Regions from separate parts of the Halomonas sp. PAMB 3264 genome, predicted to be linked through region 1. Evidence: predicted binding sites of a transcription regulator. Region 1 holds the regulator's gene; each other region holds the start of a gene.

Region 1 (6,195 bases):
GGCTCGACCTCGACCAGCGTGCGGGCACCGCGGTCTATTCCGGCAACGTCAACATTCGCCAGGGCGAGATGCAGATTCGCGGCGACCGCGTTGAAATCACGCGCAACGATGCCGGCGAGCTCTCCCAGGCGACCGCCACCGGCGAGCGCGCCTATCTTCGCAACCAGCTCGAAAATGAGCCGGCGCCCATGGAGGGCTGGGCGCGACGCATCGTTTATCATGTCAGCGAGCGCCGGGTCGAGCTGATCGATCAGGCCGAGCTCACCCAGCGCAGCGACCGCTTTCGTGGCGGGCGGCTGGAGTATTTTATCGACCGCGAAGTGGTTCAGGCGCGCTCCGACGTCAGCGGTGGTGACAACCAGCGCATTCGCATGACGCTGCAGCCCGCGCAATAGGAGAGTCATCGTGTCGAGCACCCAACCTGAAGCGATCAAGACGCTTCACGCCCGCCACCTGGCCAAAAGCTACAAGCGCCGCCGGGTGGTCAAGGATATCAATCTGGAGATCACCCAGGGCAGCGTCGTGGGCCTGCTTGGCCCTAACGGGGCGGGCAAGACGACCTCGTTTTACATGATCGTGGGGCTGGTCAAGGCGGATGCCGGAAGCGTAGGTATCGACGAGCTGGATTTGACCCGGGCACCGATGCACGAGCGCGCCATCGCCGGCATCGGCTATCTGCCCCAGGAGGCATCGATCTTTAGAAAGCTCTCGGTGGCCGACAACATCATGGCCATTCTGGAGACGCGCAAGGAGCTGGACCGCCCTGCCCGCCAGGCGCGCCTGGAGCAGCTGCTGGAAGATTTTCACATCACCCACATTCGCGACAACCTGGGGATGAGCCTCTCCGGTGGCGAGCGCCGCCGCGTGGAAATCGCCCGGTCGCTGGCCACTGACCCGGCCTTCATCCTGCTCGACGAACCCTTCGCCGGGGTGGATCCAATTTCCGTCGGCGAGATCAAGTCGATCATCCTTGCGCTCAAGGCGCGCCATATCGGCGTGTTGATCACCGACCACAACGTCCGGGAAACGCTGGATATCTGCGACATTGCCTATATCGTCGGCGACGGCCATATCATCGCAAGTGGCGACGCCGACGCCATCCTTGGCGATCAAAAGGTGCGCGAGGTCTATCTGGGCGCAGATTTTCGTCTCTAACCCGGTGACAACCATAAATTTCCGGGTAGTGGCATATTTATTGCACTTGCGTCGAACCCCGTCTCGCTCTAGTGTGGAGCTTTACGAGTAACGAGTGGTTCTTCGATGGTCATGAAAGCTTCTCTACAGCTGCGCGTCGGTACGCAGCTGACCATGACACCGCAGCTGCAGCAGGCGATCGCCCTGCTGCAGCTCTCGACGTTGGACCTGCGCCAGGAGATCCAGCAGGCGCTCGACGCCAACCCGCTTTTAGAGCAGGAAGACGAATTCGGCGAAGAGAAAACCCAGGAGACGCCAGAAACCGAGTGGGAAGAGAGCATCCCCCAGGAGCTTGCCACCGACAGCGAATGGTCCGACACCTACCAGGACATGGCCGCCGGTGGCAGCGGCGAAGGCCCGGATTTCGAGCGCCAGGCCGCTGGCCAAAGCCTTCAGGGGCATCTGTTGTGGCAGTTGGCGATGACGGATACCAGCCCACGAGACCATGCCATTGCCGAAAGCCTGATCGACGCGCTGGATGCCAACGGCTACCTGACCCAGCCGCTTAACGACATTCGCGAAGGCCTCAAGGCCCAGGGCCTGGACGGCCTGAGCCAGCGGGAGGTGGAAAACGTGCTGCTGCGCGTGCAGCAGTTCGAGCCCACCGGCGTGTTCGCCCGCGATCTGCGCGAGTGTCTGCTGCTACAGCTGGCAGCGCTTGCCGACGATACCCCGCTGCTGATGCAGGCCCGGCGCCTGGTGCGTCAGTTTCTGGAAGCGCTGGGCAAGAACGACCTGCGCCTGTTGAAACGCCGCCTCAGCCTCGATGACGAGCAGCTCGACGACGTCGTCCGGCTGATTCGAAGCCTCGACCCGCGCCCGGGCAGCGCCTTTGGTGCCACCAACCAAAGCTACATCACCCCGGATCTGGTGGTCCGTCACGACCAGGAAGGCTGGCATCTCGAGCTCAATCCGGAGGCGCTGCCCAAGCTTCGCGTTCAGCCGGACTACGCCAGCCTCATCAAACGCGCCGACAAGAGCCAGGACAATCAGTTCTTGAAAGAACACCTGCAGGAGGCGCGCTGGCTGATCAAGAGCCTGTCGAGTCGAAACGACACGCTTTTGCGCGTTGGCCGCGAAATCATCGCTCGCCAGATCGGTTTTCTGGAGCGCGGCGAAGAAGCGATGAAACCGTTGATTCTCGCCGATATCGCCGAAGCGGTGGAGATGCACGAGTCGACGATCTCGCGGGTCACGACGCAAAAATATATTCACACGCCCCGCGGCGTATTCGAGCTCAAGTACTTTTTCTCGAGCCAGGTGAGCGGTCAGGATGGCGGCGACAGCCACTCCAGCACCGCGATCCGCGCCCGGCTCAAAAAACTGATTCAAGACGAAACGCCAGGCAAGCCGCTATCGGACAGCCATTTGGTCACGCTACTCGAGGCCAACGGCATCAACGTGGCCAGGCGCACCGTGGCCAAATACCGCGAAGCGATGGGCATTCCCTCCTCCAGCGAGCGGCGCCGTTTACGTTAAACGGGAAACTTGCCGGCAGGGCTTTGCAATGGCGGAAAAAGGGTTACAATCGAAGGACAGTCCTGGATTAGGAGTACGTCGATGCAAGTGAACATTACCGGTCATCACCTGGAACTGACAGACGCCCTGCGTGACTACGTCAACGAGAAACTCGAGCGTATCGAACGCCACTACGACAACATCACCACCGTGCAGGTGACGCTGTCGATCGAAAAGGAGCGTCAGCAGGCCGCCTGCACGCTGCATGCTTCGGGCGCCGACGTACACGCCGAAGCCGAGGACAATGATATGTATGCCGCCATCGACGCCCTGGCCGACAAGCTCGACCGCCAACTGGTAAAACACAAGGAAAAAGCACAGGCCCGCGCCCAGGGCGCTGGCGTGCGTTAATTCGATGACCCTGGAAACCATACTCCCCCCGGAGCGCGTGCTGTTCGACGTCCCCGGGGGCAGCAAAAAACGGGTGCTGGAGTTCTTCAGCACGTTCATCGCTCAAAACACACCGAGCCTGGATAGTCAGGAAGTTTTCAGCCGGCTGGTCGGTCGTGAGCGCCTTGGCAGTACCGGCATCGGCAATGGGGTCGCGATTCCCCACGCCCGAAGTCCGCACTGCAGCGCGCCGATCGCCGGCTTTCTAAAGCTCGCCGAACCCGTCGACTTCGACGCCATCGATGGCGATCCGGTGGATCTGGTGTTCGTGCTGCTGGTACCGGAAGAGGCGGACGACACGCATCTGGCGCTTTTGGGCCAGGTCGCCACCATTATGAACGACGCCACGACCCGCGCGCAGTTTCGAAAGTGTGAAAGCCAGCGCGAGCTTTTAGAGCTGGTCACCGCCCGCATTCGCGAGCAGGCGCAGGGGTAAGCCCACCACCTTCGCTTTTCCCGGCCCTTCAATCGCAATCGCGCTTACGTACAGGCGTGTGCCGATAAGAGCGCTCACTGACCGAAGAGAGACACGATGCAACTTGTGATCATCAGCGGCCGCTCCGGGTCGGGGAAGTCCATTGCGCTTCAGGCGCTGGAAGATTTGGGCTACTACGCCATCGACAACCTGCCGGCAATGCTTTTGGGCTCGCTGGTCGAAGAGCTTGGCCAGCACGGTGAGCGCACGCACCTGGCGGTGAGCATCGATGCACGCAATCTGCCCACCGCGCTTGAACGCTTCCCTGCGCTGCTCCAGGACATCAAAAACGGCAGCACCCGCGTTCAGGTCATTTATCTGACCACCGACGCGCGCACGCTGCTCGAGCGCTACTCCGCCACTCGTCGGCGCCATCCGCTCACCCGCGACAGCGACATGACGCTGGAAGAGGCGATTTCCCAGGAGGAGCAGACGCTGTTCGGCATTCGCGAGCTGGCGGATCTGATGATCGACACTTCGCGGCTCACGGTGCACGATCTGCGCCGACGCATCACCGACCAGCTGGGGCACCAGCGCCAAAGCCAGCTTACGCTCACGCTCGAGTCCTTCGGCTACAAGCGTGGCGTGCCGCTGGACGCCGATATCGTCTTCGACATTCGCTGCCTGCCCAACCCCTACTGGGACCCGACGCTACGCCCCCACACCGGTCGCGACGACGCGATCGTCGGTTTTCTGGAGAGCTACCCGGTGGTCGGTGATATGCGCCAGGACATTCTCGATTGGCTCGAGAAGTGGCTGCCCGCCTATCAGAATAGCCAGCGTAGCTACATGACCGTCGCGATTGGCTGCACCGGCGGCCAGCACCGCTCGGTCTACATGGTCGACCGGCTGGCGCAGGATCTGCTCGCCTCGCGCGGGGGTGTTCAAGTGCGCCACCGGGAACTGGGCCTTCACTTTAGCCTCGACGCCACGAGCGGCTCAAACGCTGTTGACGACCGATCAACGGCGTAACGCAGAGGCCGGGATCAGCACCACCATAAGCAACGAGCGGAAAACAGGGAAACAGGTGCCAGAAAGACGTTTGACACTGACCAATCAGCGCGGCCTGCACGCTCGCGCCGCCACCAAACTCGTAACCTGCGCGCAGCGTTTCGAGGCAAGCGTGCACGTCTACCGGCAGACCCAGAAAGCCGATGCCGCCAATATCATGTCACTTTTGATGCTGGCCGCACCCTGCGGCACCGAGCTCGTTGTAGAGGCCACGGGCGACGACGCCGAGGCGGCGCTGGACGCCCTACAGGCGCTGTTCGAGGCGCGCTTCGACGAGGACGCCTGATCCCCGTCCAGGGCGCTACGCCTTTTCATCGATCGGTTCTCAGCGGCCGATGCTCATCTATCGGGCCCCATCATGCAGCTCATTCAGACCGGCAAGTACTCCCGGGTCCATTTCGACCCGGCCCGCGATCATTTCATCAAAACCTTTCATCCCAAGGCCTTCGACCGGCTGCGCTATCTAACGCGCATTCGCCCCTACCCTGGGCACAACTTCGCCCTGGTCGCCGCGCGCCTGGAGGCGCTCGGTATCGCCACGCCGCGCATCGTCGAGACTCGCCCTTACCGATTGGTCACCGACAACGTCCACGGTGAGCCGCTCAGGGCCCACATTCTCGACTCCCCAAATCTACAGGAGCAGTATCTGGACGCGCTGGCCGCGTTTGATCACGAGGGCATTCACTGTCGCGGCCTGCACACCGAGAATTTTCTGGTCCATGAGGGCCGCATGGTGGCCATCGACCTCGACGCTTACAAGCTGCCGCGCTGGCGGCGCTACCCACGCCGGGAGTATCTGGACTGCCTGAGTCGCTCGCTCGCCGGGCCCGAGTACTTTTTGTTCGAGCGTCTGCTCGAGCGCCTGAACCTGGACGCCCAGTACCGCCCCAAAAGCTAATTTGAAAAACGCTACCCATAAAAAAACCCGCGACGCAGTTCGAGCCGTCGCGGGCTATCGTACGTGTTGCGCGTTTAGTCGCCGGCGACGGTCATGGCGTCGACCAGCCAGCTTCCCGTGTGGATACTGCCCCGGGTATCGATGTCGTCGCCCAGTGCCTGGAGGCCCTTGAACATCGTCATCAGATTACCCGCGATGGTGAACTCCTCGACCGGATACTGGATCTGGCCGTTCTCGACCCAAAAACCTGCAGCGCCGCGGGAGTAGTCGCCGGTTACGCTGTTCACGCCCTGGCCCATCAGTTCGGTCACCAGCACGCCGCGCCCCATGCGCGCCAGCAGTGACTCCAGGCTTTCCTGCGGCGCTTCGAGGCGGATGTTGCGCGCCCCGCCCGCATTGCCGGTCGTGGTCATGCCAAGGCGCCGGGCGCTGTAGGACGAGAGCATATAGCTTGCGATGCGCCCATCTTCGATAAAGCGGTTGTGGCGCGTCTGCACGCCTTCACCGTCGAAGGGCGAGCTTGCCATGGCGCCGACTTCCAGCGGGCGCTCCTCGAGGTTGAACCACTCGGGAAACAGCGGCTCGCCCAGCTTGTCGCACAAAAAAGAGGCCTCGCGGTAGAGCGCGCCGCCGGCCAGCGCTCCCATGAGATGCCCCACCAGCCCGGATGCCAGAGACGGGTCGAACAGCACCGGGAACGTGCCGGTCG
Region 2 (6,195 bases), 1.7 Mb from region 1:
GTAATCACGACGCCGAGTGCCAGCCGGTGCTCATCGGCCTGTTGCAGCGCCACGCCACCGATCACATGCAGTTTGACGGCCACCCGTTCAAGCGTGCGTCCGCCACTGGTCGTCACATCGCGGTGGTGGGCGCCGGCCCCGCCGGGCTCTCCTGCGCCCATCGACTCGCGCTTCTGGGCCATCGAGTAACGATTTTCGAGGCCGAGGCCAAACCCGGCGGGCTCAACGAGTACGGCATCGCCCGCTACAAGATGACCGACGACTTCGCCCGCCGCGAGGTGGAGTTTCTGCTCGAGGTGGGTGGCATCGACATCGAGTACGGCCAGCGCCTGGGCGAAAACGTGACGCTGGGCGAGCTGCGCGAGCGTTTCGATAGCGTGTTTCTGGGCCTGGGCCTCGGCGCCAGCCGGGCGCTGATGCTGAGTGACGAAGACGCCACCGGATCACTCGCCGCCGTCGACTACATCAAGCTGCTGCGCCAGACCAACGACCTGGGCCAACTGCCCGTGGCCCGGCGCTGTATCGTGATCGGTGCCGGCAATACGGCAATCGATATGGCCACGCAAATGGCGCGTTTGGGCGCGTCTGAGGTCACGCTGGTCTACCGGCGCGGGCTGGAGGCGATGTCCGCCACTCACCACGAGCAGGAGATCGCCAAAGCCAACGGCGTGCGCATGCTCACCTGGGCGCAGCCGGATCAGGTGCTGCTCGACGAGCAGGGCCGCGTGTCGGGCATGCGCTTTGCCAGAACCCGCGCCGAGGAGCGCGGCCTGGCGCTGACCGGCGAACACGTCGACATCCCGGCGGACGCCATCTTCAAGGCGATCGGCCAAGGCTTTGCGAGCGAAAGTCTTAAAGATGCCACCGCCGCCGAGCTTGCCCGCGACGGCGAGCGCATTCGCATCGACGATCATTTTCAGACCTCGGTGGCCGGCGTTTACGCCGGCGGCGACTGCGTGGCACCGGGGCAGGATCTGACCGTGCAGGCCGTGCAGCACGGCAAGCTCGCCGCCCACGCCATTCACCAGGCGCTGATCGCGCGTCAGGAGGCCGCATGAACACCAACGCTTTCACCCCCCTCGCCTTTCCCGGCAAGAAAGGGCGCGGCGACGCCGTGGTCAACGGTGTCGATCTCTCGGTCAACTTTGCCGGCATCAAGGCCCCCAACCCGTTCTGGCTCGCCTCGGCGCCGCCTACCGACAAGGCCTACAACGTGGTGCGCGCGTTTGAAGCGGGCTGGGGTGGCGTGGTCTGGAAGACGCTTGGCGAAGAGCCACCGGCGGTGAACGTGTCGTCGCGCTACTCCGCCCACTACGGCAAGAACCGCGAGGTGATCGGTTTCAACAATATCGAGCTGATCACCGACCGTTCGCTGGAGGTGAACCTGGCCGAAATTACCCAGGTGAAAAAGGAGTGGCCGGACCGGGCGCTGATCGTCTCGATCATGGTGCCCTGCGTCGAGGCGTCCTGGGCCTACATTCTGCCGCGGGTCGAGGCCACCGGCGCCGATGGCATCGAGCTGAACCTGGGCTGCCCCCACGGCATGCCAGAGCGCGGCATGGGCGCGGCGGTAGGCCAGAACCCGGATCTCATCGAGCAGGTCACCGCCTGGTGCAAGAAGTACTACTCGAAGCCGGTGATCGTAAAGCTCACCCCCAACATCACCGATATCCGTGTGGGCGCTCGGGCAGCGCTGCGCGGCGGGGCGGATGCGGTGTCGCTGATCAACACCATCAACTCGATCACCAGCATCGATCTCGACAACATGGTCGCCAAGCCCACCGTGGGCCATCAGAGCACCCACGGCGGCTACTGCGGCAGCGCGGTCAAGCCCATCGCCATGAACATGGTGGCCGAGATCGCCCGCGACGTCGAAACCCCTGCGCTTCCCATTTCCGGCATCGGCGGTATCTCGAGCTGGCGGGATGCGGCGGAGTTCATTGCGCTCGGGGCGGGCAGCGTGCAGGTCTGCACCGCAGCGATGCTCAACGGCTTTCGCATCGTCGAGGAGATGAAGGATGGCCTATCGCGCTGGATGGCGGAGAAAGGCTACGCGTCGGTCGAGGCGTTCTCGCGCAAGGCGATCCCGCAAACCACCGACTGGAAACACCTGGACATCAACTTCAAGACCATCGCCCACATCGACCAGGATCTCTGCATCGAGTGCGGGCGCTGCTATATCGCCTGCGAGGACACCTCGCACCAGTCGATCGCCAAGCTCTCCGAGCCCGGCGGCGCGCGCCGCTATGAAGTGATCGACGAGGAGTGCGTGGGCTGCAACCTGTGCCAGATCACCTGCCCGGTGGAGAACTGCATCACCATGGTGCCTCAGGAAACCGGCAAGGGCTTTCTGGCCTGGGACGACGACCCGCGAAACCCCTTCAAGGCCGCCGGTTAAACGTAAAACGCCTCAAGCGCCCTGCGGGGCGCTTTTTTTCGGCTCGGCCACCATCACGTAGTCCGCGCCGTGACTGAGCCCGCCGTCGATGTCGATGTGCGAAAGCGCGCGGCGCTCCAGATCCTCGACGTGCTTGAGCATCGCCTGGGCCAGGTAACGGTCGGCGATCGTCGCCATGCGCTGGCGGCACATCTTCATCTGGCCCTCGACGAACTTCTTGCCGTAGCGGATCGGGAAGCGTTTGGTCTCGACGACCTCGAAACCGGCGCGGTCGAGCTGACGTTCGACCCAGGCACTCGGGTACTCGCGGTAGGTGCGCTCGCCGGCCAGCAGTAGGCAGGCATCGCGCAGCCGACCGGTCTCCACCACCAGCTTGCCCGACGCGGTGGTCGCATCGAACGGCACGTAGGGCTCGAGACCCACCAGGTATAGCCGCTTTTTCGTCAGCGCGCAGAGCCGGGGAAACAGCTCGTCCTGCCAGTAGGGGGCGAAGCCATCGATGGCGCCGAGCAGGTAGTCGGCCAACACGGTGTCGAAACGCTCGTCGGCGAGAAAGCGCGGATCCTGCCAGTTGCCCAGCACCAGCCGGTCCTGCTCACGTTTTTTGCCTTGTACGGCACGCTCGACACTTTGCGCCATGCCGCCGGCGCCGGTCACCGCTGTCCAGCGCGCTGTATCGAGCCCGCTCACCCAGTTGATCGAGTTGATGCCAGTGCCAGCGTCCAGAAAATCGCCCCACTCGCGCTCGCCTTGAAGCGCTTCGATATGTTCGAAAAGTACGGATGCCACCCGGGTTCTCCCTGCCAGGTTGTGGTTGTGACCGCAAGGACTGCGGGCACGGCCTTGAATAAATATAATATAACATTTCAATTTATCTGGCGATCACGGCTACCTCTTTTGAAAGCGTTCGTATCGAAAGCTTCTGTATTGAACGCTTACGTGTTGAAAGCGTTTGTTTTAAAAGCCTCCGTTCTGAAAAAAAGTGACAATGCCTAACCATTGCTAATATGATAATAAATCTCATATAAAACATCTTCTCAAAAAAGGGAATGTCATGAAGAAAATCGCCATGAAATCAGCGCTCGCCACTTCCTCGCTTCTGGCCGCCGCCGTCAGCGCTGGCGCCCACGCCGAGGAGCGCTTCGCGCTGTTCGATCTGGGCAGTTTGGACACGCTGATCGCGCTGGGCGCCAGCGATCAGGTGGTCGGCTATCCCAAACAGACCATGCCCGGCTACCTGTCGAGCCTGGAAGAGGGCGACTACACCGATATCGGCGGTTTGAAAACGCCGGATCTCGACGCGCTGGCCGAGAGCGAGCCGACGCTGATCGTCTATACCGGCCGTCAGGGCGAGCACAAGGAGGCGTTAGAGGCGATCGCGCCGCTGTTCGACGCGGGCCTGACCGGCGACGACTACCTCGCCGCCTTCGATGACAACGTGCGCACCCTGGCCGAACACGCGGGCCTTGAGAGCGAGGCCGAAGATGCCCTCGAAACGCTGCACAATGAGATTGAGACCCAGCGTGAAGCGCTTGCCGATGCCCCGCGCACGCTGGTCGTGACTCATAATGACGGTAACTACTCGCTCAACGAGCATCCGGTGATTCACGAGCTGCTGGGCGTCGAGAAGCAGGCGATGCCGGACGGCGTCGAGGCCGAAACCTTCGGTGAGCGCAGCTTCACGCGGCTCTCGCCAGAAGCGATCGCCGAGATCGACCCGGAGCGCCTGCTGGTCATCGACCGCAGCGCCGCCATCGGCCAGCAGCCGCTCGATGCCGACGAACTGCGCCAGCAGCTCGAAGAGGCCGGCGCCGCCAATGCCGAGGTCGCCGTGCTCTCGCCGGCGCTTTGGTATCTTTCCGGCGGCGGCCTGCAGAGTCTGTCGCTTCAGATCGACGAAGTGGTGAGCGCGCTGGGCACCGCGCCGGCGTCCTGAGTCTCGATCCTTTAAGCCATATAACCTTGAACGCCCCCCCGCCCCCTCCCTGCGAGGGGGCGTTTTTTTGCCCCGCCCAACGCGACCGAAGCCAACCACCTCGCAGCTCATTAGAAAACGCTCAACTGGCCTGTTTATTGCTTCATTCAAGGTTTACCGCAACGCGCGCGATGCGCCGTCACGAGGTCTTGAGCATGCAAACATCCGACTACCCCCTGCGCGAGGTGCCTGCCAGCGCCCGTAAGGGGCTTCTCTCTACGTCCGTCGTGTTACTGGGGTTCACCTTTTTCACCGCCACCATGTGGGCCGGCGGCTCGCTTGGTCAGGCCTTTCCCATTGGCCAGCTTTTGTGGATCGTGCTGCTGGGCAATCTGCTGCTCGGCGCCTACGCCGCCGCACTGGGCTACATTGCCTGCAAGAGCGGGCTCAACGCCGTGCTCATGGGCCGGTTCTGCTTCGGTGAGAAGGGCAGCAAGCTGTCGGATTTCATTCTCGGTTTTACGCAGATCGGCTGGTACGCCTGGGGCACGGCCACCATCGCCGTCGTGCTGGTACGCACCACCGGGATGCAAGAATGGATGGAAATCCCTCTTATGGTGCTTTTTGGGTTCGGTTTCTGCATCACCGCGATGATCGGCTACCGCGGCATGGACTGGCTATCGCGCGTTGCCGTGCCGGCCATGATGGTTTTCATTCTGCTGAGCCTGGCCGCCGGGCTGGTCGACGTGGGCGGCTTTGCCGGTCTTGCCCGCCAAACGCCGAGCGAGAGCATGAACGTGGCCGCGGCGGTCACGGTCATCATCGGCACCTTCATCAGCGGCGGCACCCAAGCAACCAACTGGAGCCGCTTCGCCAAAAGCCCGCGCGTGGCGGTCATCGCCACGCTGCTGGCCTTTCTGGTCGGTAACGGGCTGATGGTGCTGACCGGGGCGCTTGGCGCGATGATTTACCAGCAGGCGGACATCGTCGACGTGCTGATCGCCCAGGGGTTCGTATCGATTGCGGTGCTGATGCTGTTTCTCAATATCTGGACCACTCAGGACAACACCATCTACAACTTCGCCGTGGCCGGGTGTAACCTGGTCCGCACCGACCGGCGACGCACGGTGACCGTGGCAGGGGCGGCGATTGGCACCGTGCTGGCCGTCGGCGGCATGTACAATTATCTGATTCCATTTCTGGTGCTGCTCGGCACCTTCATTCCGCCAATGGGTGGAGTGATCATGGCGGACTTCTGGCTCAAGCATCGGGGCCGCTACCCGGCCCTGATCGATGCCAACCTGCCCGCTTTCGATCGCCGGGGCCTCACCGCCTACGCCATTGGCGCCGCGGCGGCCTACTTCTCGCCGCTGTTGCCGCCGCTGGTCGGCGTGCTGATGGCCGCGCTAAGCTATGCCCTGCTGCTGCGCGTGGGTCAGCCGGCACCGGTCAATCGCCTTTCATCTTCTACCGAACACTCTGTGAGCCACTGAATGCATATCGTCAACGCCCGCCTGCGCCAGCGCGCCGAACTCTTCGAGATTAAAATCGACAACGGCGTCTTCACCGCCATCGAGGCGCAGAGCGCTCCCATCGAGGCCTCGGCCGATCAGCTCGATGCCGGCGGCAAGCTTGCCTGCGCGCCGTTCATCGAGCCGCACATCCACCTTGACGCCGCACTGACCGCCGGTGAACCGGCCTGGAACGAAAGCGGCACGCTGTTCGAGGGCATCGAGCGCTGGGGAGAGCGCAAGCCGATGCTTTCTGAGGCCGATATCCGCGAGCGCGTCATCAAGACGCTTAACCTGCTGATCGGTAACGGTGTGCAGTTCGTGCGTACCCACGCCGACACCAGTGACCCGAGCCTGGTCGGCCTCAAAAC
Region 3 (6,195 bases), 1.4 Mb from region 1:
GAGGGAAGGTCAGCATCGTCGCGGTGATAGCCGAGCGTTTCCAGCCAGCGGTCGCTGTAGATGAAAGTCTGGCTATCGAACAGCCAATCCCATACACCGAGCTTACCGCCGTTGATAGCGGCGGCCATGCGCTCCTCGGACAGCACCAGCCGCTGCTCCAGCTTGGCGCGGCTCATGGCATAACGAATGGCGCGATTGAGCGAGTCGGCGTCGATCTTGCCCTTGATCAGGTAGTCCTGGGCGCCAGCTTCGAGCACCTGAAGCGAAAACTCGGCATCGTCGTAGCCGGTCAGCACCACGATAGGAATGGCGCCGACGGTCTGTTTACACGTCAAAACGGTTTGAATACCGCTGGTATCGGGCAGGCTGAGATCCAGCAAAATGACGTCGGGCGGGCGGCTCGCCTGTTCAAGCGCATCGGCAAGCGCCGCCAGGCTTTCGACCCAGACCAGTTCGCTTTCCTGATGATCGTACTTGAAGGTGTACTGAATCAGGGTGGCATCGCCGGGGTCGTCTTCCACCAATACGATCGACAGCTGACGGGGTATCTGAGTCATGTCATGCCTTTTGATGAGTCATTAGGCAAGATTGAGCAGAAGCACCCCGGGAGTCAAGTAACATCAATCACTTACTTTTTACGTTCGATATCCACACTGTCGGCCTGGGTAAAGTCGCCCAGCGCCATCATGTGGCCGAGCTTGCCAGCCTTGGTGGCCAGGTACTGCTCGTTATGCGGGTTGAGTCCGGTGGTGATGGCCAGGCGTTCGACGACGTTGACGCCGTCGCTTGTCAGCGCGGCGACCTTGCGCGGGTTGTTGGTCATCAGCTTGAGCGCCTTGATCTCCAGATGCTCGAGCATCGGTACGCACAGATCGTAGCGGCGCAGGTCGGCGCCAAAGCCCAGCTGCTCGTTGGCCTCGACGGTATCGGCGCCCTGGTCCTGAAGCGCATAGGCGCGAATCTTGTTCAAAAGCCCGATGCCGCGCCCTTCCTGGCGCAGATACAAGAGCACCCCGCGCCCCTCTGCGGCGATGCGCTTGAGCGCCTCCTGGAGCTGATAGCCGCAGTCGCAGCGCATCGAGAAAAGCCCATCGCCGGTCAAACACTCCGAATGCACGCGCCCCAGCACCGGCTCATCGCTTGTCACGTCGCCCAGTGTCAAGGCGATATGATCCTTGCCCGTCGCCTCGTCCTCGAAGCCGTGCATGGTGAAGGTGGCCCAGGGCGTGGGGAGCCGACAAGCGGAAATGAAGCGGATGGTCACGGATTACCTCGCAAATCGACTGGAGCCGTCAACGATGTGAGTATCAAAGCGCGGTAGTCTATCAAAAAGGCGCGCCGGTCTCACGGCCTGCGCCGAGCCGGCTATCCCACAGTGCACCACCTCGCCTACAATAGGGCAAATTTCTCAAGAGCAGGCGTTTATGTCTTCCTTTGCGACTCCCCCTCCCTTGCACAACGACCGCTTTCTTCGTGCGCTCGCCAAAGAGCCGGTCGACCGCACCCCGGTGTGGATGATGCGCCAGGCCGGACGCTACCTGCCGGAGTACCGCGAGCGCCGCGCCCAGGCGGGCAGCTTCATGGATCTGTGCCGCAACCAGGAGTTCGCCTGCGAGGTCACGCTGCAGCCGCTGGAGCGCTTCCCGCTGGACGCGGCCATCCTGTTCTCCGACATTCTGACCATCCCTGACGCCATGGGTCTGGGGCTCTATTTCGAAACCGGCGAAGGGCCCAAGTTTAAAAAGACCGTGCGCACTCCGGAAGAAGTCGCCGCGCTGAGCGTGCCCAACGCCGAGCGCGACCTTGATTACGTGATGCGCGCGGTCTCCACCATCCGCCGCGAATTAAACGGCCGCATGCCCCTGATCGGCTTTTCCGGCAGCCCCTGGACGCTGGCCACCTACATGGTCGAAGGCGGCTCGAGCAAGGATTTTCGCCACCTGAAAACCATGCTCTACGACACCCCGGACACCATGCATCAGCTGCTGGATACGCTGGCCCACGCGGTGACCGACTACCTCAACGCCCAGATTCGCGCCGGCGCCCAGGCGGTGCAGATCTTCGACACCTGGGGCGGCTCGCTCTCCACGCCCGCCTATCTCGAGTTCTCGCTGCGCTACATGGAGCAGATCGTTTCGGGTCTGATTCGCGAGCACGAAGGCCGCCGGGTGCCGGTGATCCTGTTCACCAAGAACGGCGGGCAGTGGCTCGAGGACATCGCCTGCGCCGGCTCTGACGCGGTGGGGCTCGATTGGACCACCGAACTCAGTGATGCCCGCGCGCGTATCGGCCACAAGGTGGCGCTTCAGGGCAATCTCGACCCCAACGTGCTCTTCGCCCGCCCGTCCGCCATTCGCGCCGAGGTCGCGCGGGTGCTGGAGAGTTACGGCCATGGGCCGGGCCATGTATTCAACCTGGGCCACGGCATCAGCCAGTTTACCAACCCGGATAACGTGAGCGCCTTCATGGAGGCGCTTCACGAACTCAGTCCGCAGTATCACCAGAACGACACCGGAGACGTTCGATGAGCGATTTCAATCAGGACCAATGGTTTACCGAAGTATTCGACAGTCACGGCAGCGCCTTTTCGATGAAGATCACCGAGAAGCTTTGGGACGTGCAGAGTGACTATCAACACCTCGAGGTGTACGCCACCGAAACCTACGGCAACCTGATGGTGCTGGACGGCTGCGTGATGCTGACCGACCGCGACAACTTCCTCTACCACGAAATGATCGCTCATCCGGCGCTCTTTACTCACAAAGACCCGAAGCGCGTGGTGATCATCGGCGGCGGCGACTGCGGCACGCTCAAGGAAGTACTGCGCCACGAAGGCGTCGAGAAGGTTACCCAGATCGATATCGACGAGGAAGTCACTAAAGCTTCCGAGCGCTTTTTCCCGGCGCTGGTCGAGTCCAATAGTGACCCGCGTGCCGAGCTTCTGTTCGCCGACGGCGTGAAGTGGGTCAATGACGCCGAGGACGAAAGCATCGATGTCCTGATCATCGACTCCACCGACCCGGTCGGCCCGGCGGAAGGGCTGTTCAAGACCGACTTTTTGAAGCGCTGCCACCGGATTCTCAAGCCCGGCGGCGTGCTGGTGCAGCAAAGCGAGTCGCCGCTTTATCACTCGGGCTCGATCATTCGCGAGCTGCGCACGGACATGCAGGCGGCAGGGTTTGAAAGCGTGGCGACCCTCCCCTTCCCGCAGCCGGTCTATCCGTCCGGCTGGTGGAGCGTGACGCTGGCCGGCAAGGGGGCAAGCGTTGAAACCTTCCGTGAAGAGGCTGCCGCAGGCCACGAAATGCCGCTACAGTACTACACGGTAGAGGCTCATCGCGGCGCCTTGGCGCTGCCGCCGTTCATGCGCGCCGCCTTCGCCTAACGCTCATCGAGCGGCCAAAACGTTGACGAGACCGGGCACTGCCCGGTCTTTTTGATGGTATTTGTAGATCGCGCGACTTTCCAATCAGAGGGAGCAATAACAATGAACAAACTCCATCGATGCAGCGGTATGGCCGGCGTGCTGGCCGCGGCGCTGTTACTCCCGGGCCTGGCCCAGGCCAATACGCTGGAGACGGTCAAGGAGCGCGGGTCGCTGCGCTGCGGGGTCAACGCCGCCCAGCCCGGCTTTTCGGCGCTGGACGACGAGGATACCTACCGGGGGCTGGATACCGACATCTGCCGGGCGGTGGCCGCCGCCGCGCTTGGCGAAGGCGCACGCGTCGAGTTCGTGCCGCTCGATTCCGTCGAGCGCTTCGCCGCGCTCCAGTCCGGTGAAGTCGACGTGCTGGCTCGCACCACGACCTGGACCTCGAGTCGCGACACGACCCTTGGCCTTCACTTCACCGGGGTGAGCTACTTCGATGGTCAGGCGTTCATGGTGGCAAGCGACCTGGGGGTGCAAAGCGCGCGCGAACTCGACGGGGCGGCGGTGTGCACCCAGTCCGGCACCACCAGCGAGCTCAACCTGGCCGACTACTTTCGCCGCCACGACATGACCTTCGAAGCAGTGGTCTTCGACGCCCCGGAGCAGTCGATCATCGGCTTCGAGGAGGGCCGCTGCGACGTGCTGAGCTCGGACTCTTCGCAGCTCTACGCCCAGCGCATGCAGCTTCGTGATCCGGACATGGCGGTGGTGCTGCCCGAGGTCATCTCGAAAGAGCCGCTGGGGCCGGCGGTGCGCCAGGGCGACGATCAGTGGTTCAACATCGTCAAGTGGTCGCTCTATGCCATGCTCAACGCCGAGGAACTGGGCGTGAGCCAAACCAACGTCGATGACATGCTCGATGACGAAAGCCCTGAGGTAATGCGCCTACTGGGCCGCGACGGCGATTTTGGCGAGGGCATGGGACTTGACGCCGACTGGGCCTATCAAATCATCAAGCAGGTCGGCAACTACGCCGACGCCTTCGATCGCAACGTTGGCACGGGTTCACCGTTTAATATCGGCCGCGGGCTAAACGCGCTGTGGAAAGATGGCGGTGTGCAGTACGCCCCGCCCATTCGCTAGGCGCGCCGGCGCTATTTGGCTGTTTTTGCTCGACGAATTTCAAACAAACGTTTGGAAGCCGCACCAAAAGAGAGCGATGCGTAGCCGATTCCGCACCGTTTTACACCACCACTTTGGTCATAACGTTGGCGCTTTTGCGTTGAAAAGCGCTGAATGAGTCGCCAGGTCCTTTCTGGCATCTTCCTTGCTAGCGTTAGAGGTGTCATGCACTACCGGCATGTATAACGATATTCAAATAACAGGACGGGAAACACCATGTTCAATAAGAAAAACGCGGTACTGCTGGCCTCTGCCGGCGCTCTTACCCTATCCGGTGTCGCGAGCGTTCAGGCGGACGTATTGGAAGATACGCGCTCACGAGGCGCCGTGCAGTGTGGCGTGAGCGATGGCCTGCCGGGGTTCTCCGCCCCCAACGATAGCGGCGAGTGGCAGGGGCTCGACGTCGATATCTGCCGCGCCGTGGCCGCCGCGGTACTGGGCGATGCCGACGCGGTCAACTACATCTCGCTCAACGCCGTCGAGCGCTTCACCGCGCTGCAGTCGGGCGAGGTCGACGTGCTGTCGCGTAACACCACCTGGACCACCACCCGCGACACGACACTCGGCCTCAACTTCGCCGGCGTCACCTTCTACGACGGTATCGGCTTCATGGTCAACCGCGACTTAGGGCTCAGTGGCGCCGATGAACTCGACGGTGCGGCGATCTGTATTCAGTCCGGCACCACCACCGAGCTCAACGTGGCGGACTACTTCCGCGCCAACGACATGGCGTTCGACCCGATCGTTTTCGACACCTCCGAGCAGACCGTGGGCGGCTTCCAATCCGGGCGCTGCGACGTACTGACCTCCGATACCTCTCAGTTGGCGGCGCTGCGCATCCAGCTCGACGACCCGGAAGGCGCGGTCATCCTGCCGGACATCATCTCGAAAGAGCCGCTGGGCCCGGTGGTACGCCAGGGCGACGACACCTGGTTCAACATCGTCAAGTGGTCGCTGTTCGCGATGCTCAACGCCGAGGAGTACGGCATCACCTCTGAAAACGTCGACGACATGATGGACAGCGAAAACCCGGACGTCGCGCGTATCCTGGGTCAGGACGGTAACTACGGCGAAGGCATGGGCCTTGAAGCCGATTGGGCGTACAACATCATCAGCCAGGTCGGTAACTACGCCGAGAGCTACGACCGAAACGTCGGCATGGATTCCCCGCTCGAGATCGAACGCGGCGTCAACGCGCTGTGGAACCAGGGCGGCTTCCACTACGCACCGCCGATTCGCTAAGCGTCTCGCAATACCCGGCCCGCCGTGCATCGCCCGGCGGGCCGTTTGATCGATCCTGCCGTATCGCGGAGACGCCTTCATGTCAGCAAGACCAACCGCTCGCCCGGGGGGCCACAAGCCCCCCTTCTGGCGAGATCGCGCCAAGCGCGCGCTCATTTTTCAGGTGCTGGTGGTGGCGGCCGTCGCCGTCTTTTTGCTCTACATCGTGAGCAACACCCAGGACAACCTGGCCGCCCGCGGCATCACCACGGGCTTTGGCTTTCTGGACAACACCGCAGGCTTTGGCATCGTTCAGAGCCTGGTCGACTACTCCTCGCAGAGCACCTACGGGCGTACCTTTTTCGTCGGGCTTTTGAACACGCTGCTGGTGGGCGGGCTTGGCGTACTGGCCGCGACCCTCA

Evidence for each region. The regulator sigma-54, encoded in region 1, starts transcription at its own class of promoters, with help from an activator protein. The targets are predictions, from matches to a motif close to TGGCACNNNNNTTGCTNT.
Region 2: the regulator sigma-54 is predicted to act here: its motif matches at 4,461-4,478, upstream of codB (cytosine permease).
Region 3: the regulator sigma-54 is predicted to act here: its motif matches at 4,687-4,704, upstream of RN347_RS01060 (amino acid ABC transporter substrate-binding protein).

Annotation. Positions count from the first base shown of each region.
Region 1 is NZ_CP134866.1:1,599,903-1,606,097, reverse strand. It holds gene lptA (lipopolysaccharide transport periplasmic protein LptA) at 1-395, shown strand, start outside; gene lptB (LPS export ABC transporter ATP-binding protein) at 430-1,155, shown strand; gene RN347_RS07085 (RNA polymerase factor sigma-54) at 1,261-2,673, shown strand; gene hpf (ribosome hibernation-promoting factor, HPF/YfiA family) at 2,755-3,063, shown strand; gene RN347_RS07075 (PTS sugar transporter subunit IIA) at 3,068-3,538, shown strand; gene rapZ (RNase adapter RapZ) at 3,635-4,549, shown strand; gene RN347_RS07065 (HPr family phosphocarrier protein) at 4,605-4,874, shown strand; gene RN347_RS07060 (hypothetical protein) at 4,947-5,486, shown strand; gene pmbA (metalloprotease PmbA) at 5,561-6,195, opposite strand, start outside.
Region 2 is NZ_CP134866.1:3,335,338-3,341,532, forward strand. It holds gene RN347_RS15090 (NAD(P)-dependent oxidoreductase) at 1-1,058, shown strand, start outside; gene preA (NAD-dependent dihydropyrimidine dehydrogenase subunit PreA) at 1,055-2,398, shown strand; gene RN347_RS15100 (class I SAM-dependent methyltransferase) at 2,411-3,187, opposite strand; gene RN347_RS15105 (ABC transporter substrate-binding protein) at 3,453-4,334, shown strand; gene codB (cytosine permease) at 4,529-5,806, shown strand; gene codA (cytosine deaminase) at 5,807-6,195, shown strand, end outside.
Region 3 is NZ_CP134866.1:232,753-238,947, reverse strand. It holds gene RN347_RS01085 (diguanylate cyclase) at 1-557, opposite strand, end outside; gene ribA (GTP cyclohydrolase II) at 629-1,264, opposite strand; gene hemE (uroporphyrinogen decarboxylase) at 1,425-2,528, shown strand; gene speE (polyamine aminopropyltransferase) at 2,525-3,385, shown strand; gene RN347_RS01065 (amino acid ABC transporter substrate-binding protein) at 3,488-4,513, shown strand; gene RN347_RS01060 (amino acid ABC transporter substrate-binding protein) at 4,769-5,794, shown strand; gene RN347_RS01055 (amino acid ABC transporter permease) at 5,874-6,195, shown strand, end outside.